Linked DNA regions of Chlorogloeopsis sp. ULAP01. The protein of the gene in region 2 binds, or shares a complex with, the protein of the main gene of each other region. Links are inferred from orthologs where the notes say so. Each region holds a gene or a part of one and is shown on either strand. Other genes may lie near its edges.

Region 1 (6,207 bases), on a different replicon or contig from region 2:
AGCAGAGAGGTATTATACCATCTCTGCTCCTTCTTAATTAAGCTCAAGAGATGCTACTTTACAATCTTGGAGACAACGCCAGCACCAATGGTGCGACCACCTTCACGAATAGCAAAGCGCATTCCTTGCTCAATAGCGATCGGGTTGATCAGTTCTACAGTCACCTTAATGCGGTCTCCGGGCATTACCATTTCCGCTTCAGTACCATCATCAGAGGTGAAAGTCTTAATCGTGCCGGTCACATCTGTTGTCCGCACATAGAACTGAGGACGGTAACCAGCAAAGAACGGTGTTTTGCGACCACCTTCTTTTTCGGTTAAAACGTAAACCTCACCTTCAAATTGAGTGTGTGGAGTGATAGAACCAGGCTTGGCGAGTACCATACCTCGTTCGATGTCAGTCTTCTGGATACCGCGCAAAAGTATACCAGCGTTATCACCAGCCATACCTTCATCGAGACTCTTCTTGAACATCTCAATTCCAGTAACGGTGGTAGAACGAGTAGGTTTAATGCCCACCAATTCCACGTTATCGCCGATTTTAACTTTACCCCGCTCAATCCGTCCTGTTGCTACAGTACCGCGACCTGTGATGGAGAATACGTCTTCTACAGCCATCAAGAAAGGCTTATCTACATCGCGCTCTGGAGTGGGGATGTAAGAGTCTACAGAATCCATCAGTGCGTAGATCTTATCTACCCACTGATCTTCACCCCGTTGAGTTTTGGGATTACTGGTCATTTTTTCCAGCGCTTGCAAAGCAGAACCTGCTGTAATCGGAATATCATCACCAGGGAAATCATAGCTAGAAAGCAATTCCCGGACTTCCAATTCCACTAGTTCTAGCAATTCTTCGTCGTCCACCATATCTTCTTTGTTCAAGAAGACTACTAGGCTAGGAACACCTACCTGCCGTGCCAACAGGATGTGTTCGCGGGTTTGGGGCATGGGACCATCAGCTGCAGATACCACGAGGATAGCACCATCCATTTGGGCTGCGCCGGTGATCATGTTCTTAACATAGTCAGCGTGTCCAGGACAGTCTACGTGAGCATAGTGCCGTTTTTCGGTTTCATACTCAACGTGAGCTGTGTTGATTGTAATACCCCGTGCCTTTTCTTCTGGAGCGGCATCGATTTCGTCGTACTTTCTAGCTTGAGCCTGACCCAAAGCCGCCAAGGTCATAGTAATGGCTGCTGTGAGTGTGGTTTTACCATGGTCAACGTGGCCAATAGTACCGATATTAACGTGGGGTTTTTTCCTTTCAAACTTTGCGCGTGCCATGAATGATCGTTTCCTTTACTAGTTATGCGTTCCCTTTGCTTTTAGCTATGATTGCCTCAGCCACGTTGCGAGGCACTTCTTCATAGTGGCTAAACTCCATTGAGAAGATACCACGACCTTGGGTCTTCGACCGAATGTCAGTGGCGTAGCCAAACATTTCTGCCAATGGGACTTTAGCAGTCACTTTGGCAATGCCCTGCTCGGAACCCATCCCCTCAATTTGCCCACGACGGGAATTGAGATCACCCATTACATCCCCAAGGAAGTTTTCGGGAACTTCAACCTCAACTTTCATCATAGGCTCTAACAGAACGGGACTTGCTTTCATTGCTGCTTCTTTAATTGCCATCGAGCCAGCAATCTTGAAAGCCATTTCCGAAGAGTCTACATCATGGTAAGAGCCATCAACCAGCGTGGCTTTGATATCAATCAACGGATATCCAGCTAAAATACCGGATTCACAGGTTTCTTTCATTCCCTGCTCTACGGGCGGGATGTACTCTTTAGGTACCGCACCGCCAACAATTTTAGAGACGAATTCAAAGCCGCTTCCCGGTTCTCCTGGCTCCAAGTCAATCACAACATGACCGTATTGACCTTTACCACCGCTTTGGCGAATAAATTTACCTTCTATTTTGTTAACGTTCTTGCGAACGGTTTCGCGATAAGCTACTTGCGGCGCACCAACGTTCGCTTCCACCTTAAATTCTCGTAACATGCGATCTACAAGAATTTCTAGGTGTAGCTCTCCCATTCCTGCAATTACGGTTTGATTTGTCTCCGGATTGACGCTGACACGGAAAGTCGGGTCTTCTTCCGAGAGAGCTTGCAGAGCTTTGGACAATTTGTCCATGTCGTTCTTTGTTTTCGGTTCTACTGCCACCGAAATTACAGGTTCTGGAATGTACAGAGATTCCAGAATCACTGGTGAGTCTTCATTACAGAGGGTGTCACCTGTTAAAGTTTCCTTTAACCCCACAGCGGCTCCTAGATCACCCGCTCTGAGTTCATCGACATCAATTCTGTCATCTGCTCTCAAAACAACCAGACGAGAAATACGTTCTTTCTTGTTCTTAGTCGCATTGAGAACGTAGCTGCCTTTCTTGAGTATGCCAGAATATACGCGGATGAAGGTGAGACGACCGTAAGGGTCAGCCATAATTTTGAATGCCAGAGCTGACAATGGTTCTTCATCGCTGGCGTGACGCTCAACAGTGTCGCCATTTGGTAGCGTACCTTGAATTGCGGGTACATCAATTGGCGCTGGCAGGTATGTTACGACTGCATCTAACAACTTCTGTACACCTTTATTTTTAAAGGCGGAACCACAAAGCAATGGCACAATCGTACCTGCAATCGTACCTTTACGGAGAGCAGTCTGGATTTCGTTCTCAGTAAGTTCCTCACCCTCGAAGTACTTGGTCATCAAGTCATCATCGGTTTCAGCTACCGCTTCAATTAGCTTGGTGCGGTACTCTTGGGCTAGATCCTGTACTTCTGCGGGAATATCAGCTTCTTGAATATCGGTTCCTTGGTCGTTGTTGTAGATGAAGGCTCGCATCTTCACCAAGTCCACAAGACCTCTGAATTCGCTTTCACTACCAATAGGCAGCTGGATGGGAATCGCATTAGCCCGCAGGCGATCGCGTACCTGTTCGTATACTTTATAGAAGTTTGCGCCGGTGCGATCCATTTTATTTACAAAAACAATGCGCGGAACTTTGTAACGGTCTGCCTGACGCCACACCGTTTCTGTTTGCGGCTGTACACCACCTACAGAACACAAAACTGTGATTACACCATCCAAAACCCGCATGGAACGCTCTACTTCTATTGTGAAGTCTACATGTCCAGGAGTATCAATAATGTTTATTTGATGATCTTTCCAGCTGGTGCTAATTGCAGCAGCAGTAATCGTAATACCCCGCTCCCGCTCCTGTTCCATCCAGTCCGTGACAGCGGTTCCTTCGTGAACTTCACCTATTTTGTGAATAATGCCAGAGTAAAATAATATTCTCTCTGTTGTTGTTGTCTTGCCCGCATCTATATGCGCCGCAATACCAATATTGCGTACTCTCTCTAGCGGGATCGTACGTGCCACAGCTGCCTCCTATACTTTTCGCCTCATGATATCTTGTATATTACACTTTGTTAAGATTCTATCCTTTTCGGTAAACCGTCATTTTTTTTGTAAATTCACGATGATAGTTCATACCGCCTTTGGGAAGAGGCGATACATAGTGGCTTAATTTTAGTAACGATAGTGTGCGAAAGCCTTATTTGCTTCTGCCATCCGATGCGTCTCTTCACGCTTGCGAATAGCGTTCCCAGTCTCGTTGGCAGCATCCATCAATTCTTGAGCCAATTTGCCAGCCATTGTTCGACCTGAGCGTTGCCGAGAAAACTGTACCAGCCAACGCAGTGCCAAAGTTGTACCCCTCTCAGAACGCACTTCCATCGGTACTTGGTAGGTAGCACCGCCAACCCGCCGAGCTTTTACTTCTACCAAGGGCGTTGCATTACGCACAGCTCTTTCAAAGGTTTCTAATGGATCATTACCAGTGCGTTCCTCAATACTTTTCATAGCATCATAGACAATCCGTGCGGCAAGTGATTTTTTACCATGACGCATAATACGACGGATTATCATGCTAACTAAACGACTGTTATAAACTGAGTCAGGCGGAACAGGGCGCTTTTGAACAACACCACGACGAGACATACTTCAACCTTAATTGGAATTTAGCTACTAGATGAATTATGTGTCTGGACAGCTTTTACACTACAATTGCAGCGATGCTGACCCATTTACTTGCTGCCCTCAACTAGAACATACAAGGCGACAATATTATATACCTTAATAGTTAATTTAAAATGCTGCTGTCGCTAACTGCATTCTAAAGATTTCTTACACTCATAGCAAATGTATAGGTGCAAGTTGAGGCTTTAACTAATTTAACTTGATTTTTTAGACAACCTCATACCTGAAAGGAGTGAGATTCTCAAACCACCCGCAAGTAATTGCTTTCATTCAGGTTTTATATTCTGATATGTCCAGTCTTATCTTTACGAAAGACTTATGGACTTGATCAAGATTCTCAAGCGCGAATCTAAATTATACTTGAAGGCACTTAACTAAAATTCTATCACCGACTTTTTCGAGTCATTAAACTCATACTTGTTTGTAAGAGCACTAGGCTTTATCTTTTATTTTTGCAATCAAGCGCTTGAACTGCGAATATTGCTTTTTTCAGGCTAAAGCTGATAGTTTAAGTTAAGTACCAACGCGATTAATCAAATCAGTACGATTAATCGCGTTAGTTCTATTTTTTGGGACGCTTTGTTCCATATTTGGAACGACCTTGTTTGCGGTCTTTGACTCCGGCTGTATCTAATGTGCCACGAATAATGTGGTATCTCACGCCTGGTAAGTCCTTAACCCGACCGCCACGAATCATCACGACAGAATGTTCTTGTAAGTTGTGACCAATTCCTGGAATGTAAGCTGTTACTTCAAATCCAGAAGTTAGTCTGACTCTCGCTACTTTACGCAGAGCCGAGTTAGGCTTTTTCGGTGTGGTCGTGTATACTCTGGTGCAAACTCCCCGACGTTGCGGGCATTGCTTCAGAGCTGGAGACTTGGTTTTCTGACGCGCTTTTTCGCGTTCGTTACGTATTAGCTGCTGTATAGTTGGCATGAGTTACAGCACCTGAAGCTGCTTCTATGTCTAAGTTTTAACAACAAATCCTGATTATATCTTTTTTAGTGGTTTTGTGTCAATTGTTTTTGTTGGTAGTTAGTAGATAATTATTAAGTACGGGCGGGTTTAGAAGATAAATTCTCGATTTGAAAGGCAAGATGATCAGCAAAACCCGTACGCCAGTTGCACTCGACGCGCTTAACCCGACGCCAGGTGCTTTATGCCGGGGAACCCGTCCACCGCACTGGCTCCGCAAGGGCGCACTGGCTCCCCTACTAACTACTAACCCTTAACTAATAGAAAAAGAATTACCACAACCACAGCTGGCACTTGCTTGGGGATTGTAGAAGCGAAAGCCACCGCCCATTAAATCCTCTGAATAATCCAAGGTTGAACCATTTAAATAATTACAGCTTTCCGCATCTATGATAATTGGAATACTGTTACATTCAAAGGTGCGATCGCCTGGTCTTACTGTTTCATCAAAGGACATATCATAGTACCAACCGGAACAACCACCGTGTTTAACTGCCAATCTAAACAAAAGATTTAACTTTTGCTTAGACTGCAATCTTTTTATTTCGCTGCTGGCTGCTTGAGTCAAACTAATCATCAAATTTGCTAGACAACAATTAAAGACCTTATCCTCAAATCTTACAGGCTAAGGTCAACACATGAAAATTTTGATTTGTCTGATTTAAGTGTATTTTCTTCTGGTGTTTGAGCAGCTATGTCTAGCAGCAATTGTATTGGGCGACTTTAACTATCAGTACGAGCATAGTCGTCTTGGAAACGAATAATATCATCCTCTCCTAAATATTCTCCGTTTTGTACTTCAATCAAAACTAAAGGTATGACGCCAGGATTTTCTAAACGATGAGGCGTACACTGGGGTACATATGTAGACTGATTGTTGCTCAACAGTATTTCTTGCTCACCGCAAATGACTCTAGCTGTACCAGACACTACTATCCAATGTTCGCTGCGATGGTGGTGCATCTGGAGGCTGAGACGATGTCCAGGTTTAACTTCGATACGTTTGATTTTGTATCCGCGCCCTTCTTCTAAAACTGTAAAAGAACCCCAAGGACGCAACTCAGTTGCAGCAACACCTCTAGGAGTGACGCTTGGAGGCAGTGTCAGTGCATTAGCGTGCGTTGTGTCTTGATATTGAGCCATAGTAACTTCCTGAGACATAAAAACTTTTGGTGCTATTAATAACT
Region 2 (6,432 bases):
TTCTGTAGAAAGTCGGGAAAAGCTGAGATCTCACGCTTTTAACCGACTTGCACTTGTGGTGTGTGAATTTGTAAAAAATCTCCTACTGTCCGCAAATAAGTGGGGGCATCTTCTAACATTGGAAAATGAGCTGTCTTGGGAATCACCACAAACTCTATTTTGTCGTTTAATGCAGCTGCTTGACGTCCCATCTCGGCGGGGATAATTTTATCGTACTCCCCTGATACTATCAATGTTGGTGGCGTTATTTGAGCAAATTCCTGGGGCATCAACTCCGCAGCAGCTTTGCTAACAGAAGTAAAAATTGTACCTAATGCAGCATCATAATCTGCTATTAGAAAATCTTGCAAGAAAGCGCGACGTTCCTGAGCAGGTATGGAGCTATACAAAAATCGCGCCATAAACATTCTGTCTACAAATGGTATTTTTTCTAACCATTTAGGACGAAACTTAACCACGTAGCCGCCAAATTTGTAAAAGGCTGCAAACGCTTTTTCATCATACTCAAAAATCCCGCTACACGTTAAAATTGCTTTTTCCACGCGATCGCTGTAACGGTTAAGAAACAAAGTTCCAACAGAAGCACCCATCGAATGAGCCTGGATATAGGTACGTTGAATTTTTAACTCACCTAACAACGTTGCCAAATCGTGCGCATATTCTTCTAATTCGTAGGTTAGTTCTCTTGCTGCTTCTGATTCTTGCTGCGGTGAATGCGATTCAATGACTGCTTCACTAGCTTGAGCTACAGCAGTAGGTTTACCACGAGAACGTCCAAATCCCCGCAGATCGTAAAGCAAACAATCAAATTGTTCTGATAGAGCTGCGGCAGTACTTCGCCAGTAACGAGCCGAACCAGCCCAACCGTGAATGAAAACCATCACTGGCTTTTCTAAGGCAGATGATTTTCGTATCCATTCATAGTAGTGCTCAACGCCACGAACATTAATGTATGGCATCTGAGAGTTTCGAGTTCTAAGTTTTGAGTTCTTAATTTTTTGCTAACGGCTAATAGTTAATAGCTAATAGGCAACTAGCTACTAGCAATTAGCAATTGATACTTTAAGCTGATTCTGGCTTAGGCATCGTGGACGGATGCATAATTAGTTCGGCAGTGGAACGTTTTTCCACCATCTCCTTCGTTACTGTACAACGAGTCACATCTTTACGAGACGGCAACTCGTACATCACATCCAGCATCAGTTCTTCAACAATACCACGCAGCGCTCTTGCTCCAGTTTTACGGCGATAGGCTTCTTGAGCGATCGCTCGCAAAGCTTCTTGTTTAAACTCTAACTGGACATTATCCATCTTCAACAGTTTTTGATACTGCTTCACTAAAGCACTACGAGGTTGGGTTAATATCGCCATCAGCGCTTCTTCATCTAACGGATCTACCACCGCTACCATTGGTACTCTACCAATGAATTCTGGAATCATGCCAAACTTAACTAAATCGTCTGGTTCAAGATAGCGGAGAGTGTCTGCTGCCCGTTTTTCTTTTGTCTGCCCTTCTCCTGGTTGCACAAAACCGATTGACTTTTTACCTGTTCTCTGCTCTACTACTTTTTCTAAGCCGACAAAAGCACCACCGCAAATGAACAAGATATTACTGGTATCAATTTGAATACAGTCTTGATAGGGGTGCTTACGCCCGCCTTGGGGTGGCACGTTAGCAATTGTTCCCTCTAACATTTTCAGCAATGCCTGCTGAACACCTTCACCAGATACATCTCGCGTGATGGAGGGATTTTCGCTCTTACGGGCAATTTTATCAATTTCGTCAATATAGATAATTCCCCTCTGTGCCTCTTCGACATCTAAGTCTGCTACTTGCAAAAGTCGCAGCAAGATATTTTCTACATCTTCACCCACATAACCTGCTTCGGTTAGAGTGGTAGCATCGGCGACTGCAAAGGGTACATCAAGGACTTTTGCCAAAGTTTGTGCCAAAAGGGTTTTGCCGCAGCCTGTAGGCCCTATCAGCAGAATATTAGACTTTTGCAGTTCAACGGCATCATCTGTCGCTCCCTTGCCATTATTTTTGGACTGAACCAGTGACAACCGTTTGTAGTGATTGTAAACAGCTACTGACAAAACTTTTTTGGCTTCGTCTTGACCAATTACGTGTTCGTCCAAATATTTTTTAATCTCTCGCGGTTTGGGGATTTGATTTAACGAGAGACTGGCAGAGCGGGTGCGGCGTTTTTGAGGAGGCTCTGACCGAGGTGCTGGTTGTGACGCTGCACTATTGGTATCGAGTAATTCCTCATCGAGGATTTCATTGCACAAGTCAACGCACTCATCACAGATGTAGACTCCCGGGCCAGCGATGAGTTTACGCACCTGCTCCTGAGACTTGCCACAAAACGAACATTTCAAATGGGAGTCGTATTTAGACATACCAGCCTCTTATTTCACAATGGTGACGTTTTCCCCTGCTGTGGGAAGATTTTGTCTATGGATGACCTGATCGATCAATCCGTAATTTTTGGCTTCTTCAGCCGACATAAAAAAGTCCCGTTCAGTATCAGCTTCGATTCTTTCTAATGGTTGACCAGTATGCTGGGCAAGTAACTGATTCAACTTAGATTTATGATAAAGAATTTCTTTGGCTTGTATTTCGATATCAACGGCTTGGCCCTGAGCACCACCTAAGGGTTGGTGAATCATAATCCGGGAATCTGGTAAAGACATTCGTTTGCCAGCAGTGCCTGCACACAACAAAAATGCCCCCATACTCGCCGCTAGACCAAAACAGATTGTGACTACGTCAGGACGGATTTGTTGAATGGTATCATAAATTGCCATGCCTGCTGTGACAGAGCCGCCAGGAGAATTTATGTACAGTTGAATGTCTTTTTCTGGATCTTCAGCGTCTAGAAACAACAATTGGGCAACTATTGAATTGGCAACATTGTCGTCAATTGGCGTTCCCAAAAAAATAATCCGCTCTCGCAGCAGGCGGGAGTAGATATCAAAAGCTCGTTCTCCCATGCCAGATTGCTCTACAACCATGGGAAGTATGTTACTGGGAAGGCTTTGGGAGCGCATTTCAAATTTATTTAAACTGCTGATAGGATAATTTCCCGACTGCGATACAAGCATAGAAAATTTTTGATAACCAAAGAATAACAGCGATTTAGACAGCCTACGCTGACTATGATAGCGATTGGTTTTATGTTGTTAGGTATGTGTTAACCATTATGCCTCATATAAATTCTTCTCGTGTAAACACAGTATCAAGCCAAGGCGGTAAAGTGCGAGGCAATTTATTTAAGTTTCCTTAAATGTTCCGCCTTGGAACGGGAAATGTTACCTTTGGCAAGTTATTGCACTTCTGTTACAGCAATTTCTTCTGCCGGGGAAGTTACTTCGCTTGCTTGTTCCTGGCTTTCAGTGGCTTCTAGTGTTGTTTCCTCTGTCGCCTTTAAAGAACCTTCGGGTACTAGTTCAACTTTTGAGTGTTCTAAGAGCCAGTCGATAGTTTTTTCTGTGATTAGTTCGTTTTCGACGACTTCTTGCAGTCTATCTTGGTCAACCTCTTGCTCTGAGTACTGCTCTAGAAGTTCTTTCACTCTGGCTGCGACTTCTGCCTCACTGACTTTGATAGATTCGCGTTTGCCAATTTCTTCTAGAGCAAGTGATCGCTTCAAACGCTCAACAGCTTCATCGCGAGAACGTTGCCGCAACTGAGGAATAACATCAGGGGTAAACAATTTTTTGATATCTAGCCCTTGCTGCGATAGCCGAATAGCAGTTTGCGTCAACATATTATCGACTTCCTGCTCAATCATTGTTTCTGGCAAATCGACTTCTACATACTTCAACAGTTCCTGAACTAGGGCTTCTTGCTGATTTCCTTTTGTTTTTTGTTCAGCCTCTTTTTGAAATCTTTCCTCTAAAGAAGTACGTAACTCTGCCAAAGTCTCAAACTCACTGACTTCTTGTGCAAAATCATCATCCAATTCTGGCAGTTCTTTTTCCTTAAGTTCTTTGAGGGTGACTGTGAAAATAGCTGGTTTTCCGGCTAGTTCTTCATTGGCATATGGATCTGGAAAGGTGGCTGAAACTTCCTTAGTTTCGCCAGGATTCATTCCGACAATGCCTAAAACAAAGCCGGGAATAAATCTATCTTCTTGTAACTCGACTTGAAAGTCGGTGGCTTCTCCACCGGGAATAGCTTTAAGTTCTGTTGCTTCATCCTCACCCTCAACTTTCGCCAGCACGCCTTTAAAATCTACTACAGCAACATCCCCCAATTGTGCTGGGCGTCCTTCTACAGGGATTAATGTTGCCATTTGCTGGCGTTCGCTTTCTAGGACTTTGTCTACTCGCTCTGGATCGTACTTGATTTCTTCAGCTTTGATTTGCAAATCAGTGTACTGAGCTAAATTAACTTCGGGTGGTACATCAACAGCAGCAGAAATAGTCAGAGCTTTACCTGGTTCATAATTATTAATTAATTCTTCATACGAAGAACGTAATCGCGGTTGCCCGATCGCATTAATGTCCTCTTGTTTTACTGCTTCTGTAATTCCATCTTGAATTAGTTCTTCCAGCGCTGCTGCCTTGATTCGAGTTGCCCCTAGACGCTGCAGCAATATCTGCCGTGGCACTTTGCCTTTGCGAAACCCAGGAATATTGGCAGAACGAGTGAAATTTTGAATTACCTGTTCGTAGGTTTGCTTGGTCTTTTCGGGCGTAATTTCTATTTCCAGACCTATTTGACTGGCGGGAAGTTTTTCCTGGGTAACTTTCATGCTTCGTCTCTATTGCTTTGTTGCTACTATTTCTTTTTGTTACTTTTACCAAAGACGCGATCTGCATAGCTCCTGAAAATAAAGCTCACTCGCATCTCTAGTTTTACGATTTCTAAACTTTGGGGCGGGAGCTACCCCTAAATTTCATCAGCTTTCCCGATGTATGGGTGCTTCTGAATAGAGATCCAGTTTACTGCCAATGCGAAAGCTCTTGATACTCTAGCGCAAATCAGTCTATATTATTTAACCTCCTCAGTAGCTTTTACCAGATAACTGATGGCGTAATATCCTAATTTGCATAATTTGCAACAAGTAGTTGCAATTTGCAATTGCTTGTTGCAACATCTGAGTGAACTGCTGAATCAGGAGAGTTGTTACTACTGCTTAGGTATTACCCAGAGTAAAAATTTGGGTCTCTAGCCTACTGCACTTAATCCATTTGGATCATAGTACATCCATAGTCTAGACAACTTTATATTTTTAATAGGGATTTTGTTGCTAGCTTGGGACTTTACTATCAGTCTTTAATAGCAAAACTGCGATTTGCTGTATAATATATATAATTTATAATTTTGCACTTGGTAAAAAACTAATAGCTAGTTGTTGTAAAATGCAACATTTTTTTTGTAAAAGTAAAAAGTAAGTGAATCACTGTATAAATTAGAAATTAATAGAAATTAAATTTTATTAATGACCAGTATTAGAGTATTCAAAGGGTTATTTAAATTTTTGTGTTGTTATTTTCAGTTAATTTAACTATGAAACATGAGTAAAATCTGAGTTTAGAAAGTTTCCGAGAAAAGTAAAAACTAAAAAGTGTTAAGGAGGAAGCAAATTTGTCTAAATCCTATCGTTTAGCTATTTTAGGAGCGACTGGTGCAGTTGGCAGAGAGTTATTGGAAATTTTAGAAAGCCGTAGTTTCCCCGTTTCAGATTTGAAGTTATTGGCATCAGAACGTAGTGCCGGACAGATGTTACCCTTCAAAGGTGAAAAGATTCGGGTAGAGCCAGTAAGCGATGCAATGTTGGAAAAAGTGGATATATTGCTGGCAAGTGCAGGAGGTTCAACATCCAAAACTTGGGCATCTGTAGCAGTAGAAAAAGGAGCAGTGGTAATAGATAATTCCAGTGCTTTTCGGATGAACTCCGATGTTCCTCTGGTAGTTCCAGAAGTAAATCCCCAAGCAGCAGCAAAACACAAGGGAATTATCGCCAACCCCAACTGCACCACAATTTTAATGGCAGTAGCAGTATGGCCTTTGCATCAAGTCAAACCCGTCAAACGTATTGTGGCTGCAACCTACCAATCTGCAAGCGGTGCGGGTGCGCAAGCAATGGCAGAAGTAAAAACTCAAGCTAGCGCAATTTTAGAAGGCAAAGAACCTACTGCGGAAGTATTTCCTTATCCATTGGCATTTAATTTATTTCCGCACAATTCCCCATTAAATGATTGGGGATATTGTGAAGAAGAAATGAAAATGGTCAACGAAACGCGGAAAATTTTTGACAATCAGCAGATCAAAATTACCGCTACTTGTGTACGAGTACCCGTGCTTCGTGCTCATTCAGAAGCCATAAATCTAGAATTTGAGACACCATTTAGTCCAGACGAAGCCAGAGAAATCCTAAAAGTATCTCCTGGAGTAAAACTATTAGAAGATTGGCAAAA

Evidence for each region.
Region 1: the proteins of tig (region 2) and rpsG are in contact, whole or in part, in a crystal structure (PDB 3GTY), measured with the Thermotoga maritima proteins. The link is inferred for Chlorogloeopsis sp. ULAP01 from one-to-one orthologs. Residues at the interface, in WP_004081061.1 of Thermotoga maritima: Glu122, Val124, Val129, Leu130, Tyr133, Glu188, Gly259, Ile262, Tyr263, Glu266, Ser270, Glu273, Gln274, Glu277, Arg308, Gln311, Ile312, Ser315, Tyr316, Glu325, Arg329, Arg336, Leu363, Phe366, Trp367, Arg373, Leu377, Arg381, Leu384, Glu387; in WP_004081843.1 of Thermotoga maritima: Lys34, Lys52, Lys55, Glu59, Arg62, Gln63, Glu66, Asn67, Lys69, Val71, Arg95, Ala109, Lys110, Lys111, Gly112, Arg113, Pro114, Glu117, Glu121, Ile124, Ala125, Tyr127, Asn128, Asn129, Thr130, Gly131, Lys135, Asp139, Arg142, Met143.

What each region holds. Positions count from the first base shown.
Region 1 is NZ_JAUDRH010000004.1:160,511-166,717, reverse strand. The notes cover bases 2,271-4,959. They hold rpsG (30S ribosomal protein S7), read right to left. Parts: upstream 4,006-4,959; coding sequence 3,535-4,005; downstream 2,271-3,534. Other genes in these bases: rpsL (30S ribosomal protein S12), read right to left, coding at 4,607-4,959; fusA (elongation factor G), read right to left, coding at 2,271-3,384. Outside these bases: tuf (elongation factor Tu), read right to left, coding at 54-1,283; more of fusA, read right to left, coding at 1,306-2,270; more of rpsL, read right to left, coding at 4,960-4,981; QUB80_RS09295 (HesB/IscA family protein), read right to left, coding at 5,274-5,597; QUB80_RS09290 (phosphomannose isomerase type II C-terminal cupin domain), read right to left, coding at 5,744-6,163.
Region 2 is NZ_JAUDRH010000015.1:181,421-187,852, reverse strand. The notes cover bases 2,547-5,460. They hold tig (trigger factor), read right to left. Parts: upstream 4,764-5,460; coding sequence 3,330-4,763; downstream 2,547-3,329. Other genes in these bases: clpP (ATP-dependent Clp endopeptidase proteolytic subunit ClpP), read right to left, coding at 2,547-3,108. In the rest of the region: QUB80_RS26715 (alpha/beta fold hydrolase), read right to left, coding at 39-959; ATP-dependent protease ATP-binding subunit ClpX, read right to left, coding at 1,063-2,403; more of clpP, read right to left, coding at 2,413-2,546; QUB80_RS26695 (aspartate-semialdehyde dehydrogenase), read left to right, coding at 5,600-6,432. UniProt on the Bacillus subtilis protein: Involved in protein export. Acts as a chaperone by maintaining the newly synthesized protein in an open conformation. Functions as a peptidyl-prolyl cis-trans isomerase.